3 regions of the Caballeronia sp. LZ034LL genome follow, and region 2 is predicted to be linked to each of the others. Evidence: predicted binding sites of a transcription regulator. Region 2 holds the regulator's gene; each other region holds the start of a gene.
The links. The regulator HrcA, encoded in region 2, represses chaperone genes, less so after heat shock. The targets are predictions, from matches to a motif close to TTAGCACTCNNNNNNNNNGAGTGCTAA.
Positions count from the first base shown of each region.

Region 1: rpoH (RNA polymerase sigma factor RpoH) is a predicted target of HrcA. The motif match lies at 1,319-1,345, and genes of this name have one in related genera.
Region 3: QCE83_RS10870 (co-chaperone GroES) is a predicted target of HrcA. The motif match lies at 1,223-1,249, and genes of this name have one in related genera.

Region 1 covers NZ_JARUXR010000001.1:200,954-203,219, forward strand. Annotated here, with positions in the region: gene nagE (N-acetylglucosamine-specific PTS transporter subunit IIBC) at 1-168, shown strand, start outside; gene rpoH (RNA polymerase sigma factor RpoH) at 305-1,240, opposite strand; gene QCE83_RS00995 (acyloxyacyl hydrolase) at 1,618-2,175, shown strand; gene QCE83_RS01000 (nuclear transport factor 2 family protein) at 2,220-2,266, shown strand, end outside.
Region 2 covers NZ_JARUXR010000001.1:372,632-374,897, forward strand. Annotated here, with positions in the region: gene QCE83_RS01760 (NAD kinase) at 1-633, opposite strand, end outside; gene hrcA (heat-inducible transcriptional repressor HrcA) at 888-1,904, shown strand; gene hemH (ferrochelatase) at 2,049-2,266, shown strand, end outside.
Region 3 covers NZ_JARUXR010000001.1:2,372,582-2,374,847, forward strand. Annotated here, with positions in the region: gene groL (chaperonin GroEL) at 1-757, opposite strand, end outside; gene QCE83_RS10870 (co-chaperone GroES) at 853-1,143, opposite strand; gene QCE83_RS10875 (DUF4148 domain-containing protein) at 1,605-1,943, shown strand; gene QCE83_RS10880 (DUF2242 domain-containing protein) at 2,165-2,266, shown strand, end outside.

The DNA.
Region 1 (2,266 bases), 170 kb from region 2:
CGCGATCCGTCGTCGGTGGATCGGCAGCGGCTGTCGGCGCTGGATGTGGCATGGGTGTCGGCGGATACGTTCCACATCGTCGTGGGCGCGGCGGCGCAGCGTTATGCCGCGCAGATGGCGACGCGTCTGTCGAACAATGGCGGCGGTGCGGCGCCGCTGCCGGCGTGATGCGGTGATGGACCTGTCGTAACGTAACGGCGCCTGCGGGCGCCGTTACTTTTGCTGCACTCCGGGCACAAAAAGAAAAGGCCGGCCGTCTTGCGACGGCCGGCCTTGCCGTTCCTGCTTAAGGCACAGTCAGGCGTTACGCGTAGTCGTGCAGCGCGGAACGCATCTTCTTCATGGCGCTGGCCTCGATCTGGCGAATGCGCTCCGCCGAGACGCCGAATTCATCGGCCAGTTCGTGCAGCGTCTTGCCGCCCGAGCCGTCGTCCTGCACGTCGAGCCAGCGCGCCTCGATGATGCGGCGGCTGCGCTCATCGAGCGACTCCAGCGCGTCGGCCAGGCCGTCGCTTTGCAGCTTGTCGAACTGGCGCGCGGCGATCACGTTGGTCGGCTCGTTGTGCGAGTCGGCCAGATAGGCGATGGGCGCAAAGGCTTCCTCGCCGTCTTCCACCTGGCCTTCGAGCGCAATGTCGCCGCCCGACAGACGCGTCTCCATCTCCGCGACTTCCTCGCGCTTCACGTTCAGTTCGCTTGCCAGGCCTTCGATTTCGTCCGGCGTGAAAGCCGCATGGCTCGTCTTGTGGCTGCGAAGATTGAAGAACAGCTTGCGCTGCGCCTTCGTGGTCGCGACCTTGACCATGCGCCAGTTGCGCAGGATGTATTCGTGAATCTCGGCTTTGATCCAGTGCATGGCGTACGACACCAGGCGCACGTTTTGCTCTGGATCGAATCGCTTCACGGCTTTCATCAGACCGATGTTGCCTTCCTGGATCAGGTCCGCGTGCGGCAGTCCGTAGCCAAGATAGTTGCGGGCGATCGACACGACCAGCCGCAGGTGCGACAGCACCAGCTGACGCGCTGCGTTCAGGTTGCCCTGTTCGCGGAATTCGGTGGCGTACTGACGTTCCTCTGCTTGCGAGAGCATCGGAATACGGTTCACGGCTTGTATGTAGGAATCGATGTTGCCGATCTGGCCGGTCAGCATCGACGACTGTGCGTACGTCAGCGCGCCTGCCGAAGATGCCTTGGCAGGTGCCGAGCTCAGTACATTCGGAAGGGTCATCGCATTGGACACGCTCATAAGCTCCTTATCAACAATTGCTGGTTGCCTGGGCCTTCTGTTGACTCCGGCCACGGCAAGTCAAGCACGATATTAGCACTCCGGTTCAACGAGTGCTAAGTGTTAGAGGAGAGGGATATGCGGGAGTTCCCACAAATGCTATCGAATTTGCGGGTTTAATAGGACAGCCTGTTGCGGCGTATAAGGTCAGACTTACCGAAGTGGGTGGCAGTGTCGAATCTATTTCCAGTTTTAACCTGTCAGACGAAAGAAAATTCAACGAAAAGTGTAAGGCGTCAGCAAATCCTGCAATTGTTTTAAAACGTCTCTAGAATCCGCCAGACAACTGTCGTCTCGTGAACCCGCCTTTCCTTGGAGCATATGGGGTGCCCATGCATAAAAAAAAGAGTTCCTGGCTGTCCCGTCTGGTTGTTTGCGCCGCGTTTGGCCTGGCCTCGGCCGCCGCGCATGCTGACCGGTTCGGCGTGCAGTTTGCCGGCGGCGTCGCGGATCGCGACATCAAGAAAGCCGATCTCGGCCTGGTCTGGGATCCCGGCCTCACGTGGTGGGAGATCGGCGGCTTCCATTTTACGGTCGTCGGGGAGGGCCACGTGTCGTACTGGCATACCACTGAAGACAACGCCGTGCACCCGAACATCTGGGAATTCGGTCTCACGCCGGTGCTGCGTTTCGTGAAGAGCGCGGGCTACTTCCGGCCGTTCATCGAGGCGGGCGTGGGCGTGCGGCTGCTGTCGCACACGCGCATCACGCAGGACTTCACCGTGTCCAGCGCGTTCCAGTTCGCCGATATGGTCGGCGTCGGCATGATCTTCGGCGAGAAGCAGAACTATCAGGCAGGCTTCCGCTTCCAGCATCTCTCGAACGCCAGTATCAGAGAGCCGAATCCTGGTATAAATTTCAGCCAGCTCTATCTGCAATACAACTTCTGACGAGGCGCCGGCGCAGCGGTTCCTCGACTCAAGAGGACCGACAGATGCCGGCAAAAACCATTGAGGCCATCCGCGGCCTCGAGCGCGACCG
Region 2 (2,266 bases):
CGGCACGAGCACGAAGCCTTGCAGCTGCGGATGCAGGATCGGTCCCGCCGACGACAGCGCGTAGGCCGTCGAGCCGGTGGGCGTGGCGACGATCAGCCCGTCCGAACGCTGGTTGTACATGAAGTGCCCGTCCACCGAGACGCGCAACTCGGCCATGCCGGAAAAGCCGCTGCGATTCACCACGACGTCATTGAAGGCGAGCGCGTGATAGATGGGCTTGTCGTTGCGCACGATGCGCGCTTCGAGCAGGGTGCGTTCCTCGCGCTCGAACTGCCCGGCGAGCATTTGCGGGATGATCTCGCTCATTTCCTTGAGCGGAATGTCCGTGATGAAGCCGAGGCGCCCGTGATTCACGCCGATGAGCGGCGTCCTGTACGGCGCGAGCTGCCGGCCGATGCCGAGCATGGTGCCGTCGCCGCCGAGCACGATGGCGACGTCCGCGCGGGCGCCCATCTCGGCGATGGAGAGCGCCGGGAACTCCGTCACGCCGACCTCCTTCGCGGTGCCCGCCTCGAACACGACTTCGAAGCCTTGCTGCGCGAGGACATCGGCGAGCGCTCGCAGCGGCGGCTCGATGCCTGGCGTATTGGGGCGCCCGACGAGGGCGACCGTCTTGAATTGACCGATTTCCATGCCGGCATTACACCATAGTCAGTGAGCGAAAAGAACCGTGGGTCCTGCGCCGCAAGCGCTCGCACGGGCCGGCGACGAGTGTGCGCGACAGGTGCGCGAGCAAGCCCATTGTTTCTCGCTAGAATGGAGCGGACGTTGAACGCGATGCACTGCGCCGCTCATGGAACGCCAACCCGCTGCCATTTCCTGACCCGTGAGCCCGACCCGTGAGCCGCGGCGCGCCGCCACCCGACTCGTTGAGCTAAAATCCGGCCATGCTAGACCCACGTGCACAAACCCTCCTCAAGACGCTGATCGAGCGCTACATCGCCGAAGGTCAGCCGGTCGGTTCGCGCACGTTATCACGGCACTCCGGCCTGGAGCTGAGCCCCGCAACAATCCGCAATGTGATGTCGGACCTCGAGGACCTGGGCCTCGTGGCGAGTCCGCATACCTCGGCGGGACGCATTCCGACGCCGCGCGGCTACCGCCTGTTCGTCGACACGATGCTGACTGTGGAAGCGCCGCAAGACGAAGCGATGACAACCGCGGTGAAGACCCGCTTGCAGGGCGAGGAACCGCAAAAGATTGTCGCGGCCGCGGCGAGCGTGCTGTCCAGCCTGTCTTCGTTCGCGGGTGTCGTGCTGACGCCGCGCCGCAGCCACATGTTCAAGCAGATCGAGTTCATGCGGCTGTCGGACAAACGCATTCTGCTCATCATCGTGACGCCCGAGGGCGACGTGCAGAATCGCATGATGGCGACCCAGCGCGATTACTCGCCGTCCCAGCTCACCGAAGCCTCCAACTACATCAACGCGCATTTCGCGGGCCTGTCCTTCGACGAGGTGCGCCGCCGCCTGCGCGAGGAAATCGACCAGCTGCGCGGCGACATGACCACGCTGATGCAGGCCGCCGTGGTGGCGACCACCACCGAGACGGACCCGATGGACACCGTGCTCATTTCCGGCGAGCGCAACCTGCTGGAAGTGGCCGACCTCTCCTCCGACATGGCGCGGCTGCGCAAGCTCTTCGACCTGTTCGACCAGAAGACCTCGCTGCTGCAACTGCTCGATGTGTCCAGCCACGCGCAGGGCGTGCAGATCTTCATTGGCGGCGAATCGAACCTGGTGCCCATCGAGGAAATGAGCGTGGTCACCGCGCCGTACGAAGTGAACGGGAAAATCGTGGGCACGCTCGGCGTGATCGGCCCGACGCGCATGGCCTACAACCGCGTGATCCCGATCGTGGATATCACCGCGCGGCTGCTCTCGATGTCGCTCAGTCATCAGTGACGTCCTCAGTGACGTCCTCGTTGCGCTCATCTTGACGGGTGTCGACGGGCGGCGCCACTCGGCCATTCGGCCGATGATGCGGCCGAAAGCGCGCCGCTATAATGGTCCTCACCTTTTAGCCACCGCCTCCGGCCCGCCTGCCCTATGCGTTTCGACCTCGAGTTGCCCTCGCAGCCCAGCGCTTCTCATCGCGTCGCGGTGCTGCTGATCAATCTCGGCACGCCGGACGCGCCCACGCCGCGGGCCGTGCGCAAGTATCTGGCGCAGTTCCTGTCGGACCCGCGCGTGGTGGAGATTCCGTCGCTGGTCTGGCAAATCATCCTGCGCCTGTTGATCCTGCCGCTGCGCGGGCGCGCCTCGGC
Region 3 (2,266 bases), 2.0 Mb from region 2:
CTTCAGCGATGATCAGCAGCGGACGGCCAGCCTTCGCGACTTGTTCCAGCACCGGCAGCAGGTCACGGATGTTCGAAACCTTCTTGTCGTGCAGCAGCACGAACGGGTTTTCGAGGACGGCGACTTGCTTGTCCGGGTTGTTGATGAAGTACGGCGACAGGTAGCCGCGGTCGAACTGCATGCCTTCGACGACGTCGAGTTCGTCTTCCAGCGACTTGCCGTCTTCGACGGTGATGACGCCTTCCTTGCCGACCTTGTCCATGGCTTCAGCGATGCGGTCGCCGATGGAGGTGTCGCTGTTCGCCGAGATCGAGCCGACTTGCGCGATTTCCTTGTTGGTCGTGCAGGGCTTGCTGATCTTGCGCAGTTCTTCGATGGCGGCCGCCACGGCCTTGTCGATGCCGCGCTTCAGGTCCATCGGGTTCATGCCCGATGCGACGTACTTCATGCCTTCGCGGACGATGGATTGCGCCAGGACCGTTGCGGTCGTGGTGCCGTCGCCGGCGTTGTCGCTGGTCTTGGAAGCCACTTCCTTGACCATTTGCGCGCCCATGTTCTGGAGCTTGTCCTTCAGTTCGATTTCCTTCGCAACCGAGACACCGTCCTTGGTGACCGTCGGGCCGCCGAACGAACGCTCGAGCACGACATTGCGACCCTTCGGGCCCAGCGTGACCTTGACCGCGTTGGCCAGGATGTTCACGCCTTCGACCATCTTGGCGCGTGCGGAATCGCCAAAAGTAACTTCTTTAGCTGCCATATCAAGACTCCTTGATTCGATTCAGATTTCCGGCTTCGCCATGCGCGCCCGAGGGGCTGCTGCAAAGGGCGAAGCGAGACGTGCAGGAAGGATGCTTACTTGACCAGGACGGCCATGATGTCTTCTTCGCGCATGACGAGCAGTTCCTGCCCGTCCACCTTGACGGTTTGGCCGGCGTACTTGCCGAACAGCACGCGGTCACCGACCTTCACGTCGAGGGCGATTTGCGCGCCCTTGTCATCGCGCTTGCCCGGGCCGATGGCCAGGACTTCGCCTTGATCCGGCTTTTCTGCCGCGGCTTCCGGGATCACGATGCCCGATGCGGTCTTGGTTTCCTGATCCAGACGCTTGACGATGACGCGATCGTGCAAAGGACGAAGGTTCATACACACTCCTCTCTTGATTGAGACTGAAAACGCTGGAAAACCCGTCCTGCAAGGCAGCGCCTGCGGGACGGCAAACTTGTTAGCACTCGCGTGCGGTGAGTGCCAATTATATGGACCGGATTTGACAATTTCAAGGATGGGGACAGCGGGGAATCCCGTACCGGTGAAATTATTCCGAAATCGCCGACGCGCCGGCCCGGGCATACGGACTCGTCTTGACCGGAGCCGCGAGGAAAAGGTTCACGTTCCGCCGCAATTCCATGGTGAACGTCGGAGCACAACCTATGGGACCGCGGACGGCGATTGAAGCGATTAATGTCGATTGAAGAATTCTGATTTATCCGAATCAGGGTTTTTACCTAGATCGCCGCGAACTAGACTGCCTTCAACGACGAAGCAACAGCAAGCAGCACCACCACTTACTGCCGCATCGTTTCCCCAATCAAGATTCGGAGGTCGTCATGTTGAAGCCCATCGTTCCCGCCCTTGCCATCGTTGCCGTCCTGGCCGCTCCCGGTTTTGCCCAGGCCCGCGAAGACGGTCCCGTCACCCGTGCCCAGGTGCGTGCCGAACTGGTCCAGCTCGAGCGCGCCGGCTATAACCCGGTCGGCGATCAAACCACTTATCCGGCCGACATCCAGGCTGCCGAAGCCCGGGTCGGCGCCAGCCAGGCCAACGCCAGCGCGTACGGCGGCGCCGCCGAAGGCGCCTCTGCGGCAGGCCATGCGCATCGGTTTAACTTCCTGGATCGCATCGTGCGTCCCGAAGCCGCCAATCCGGTCGATTTCAATCGTCCGTAATCCGGCTGGCCGCAGCATAAGCAGCAGCACCAGCAGCTGAAAACCCGGCCCCGCGCCGGGTTTTGCGCCTTTCGACGAACACCGGGCGCACACAGGTTCATCACGCTGTCAGTCACGGATCGGACGATGGTTGCAGACCGCGTTTTTTCATCGTCCAGTCCGACGGCACTACAATTTGTCTCTGCCGTTGACTCACACTCCGGATCCGCCGCTTTATGTCCATGCCGTCGCTGCGCTCAAGTCTCGTTCTCCTTGGTTTGATTGCCCTCACCGCTTGCGGAGGCCGCTCGGCCACCACGCCCAGTTACCAGCAGGAGCTGTTC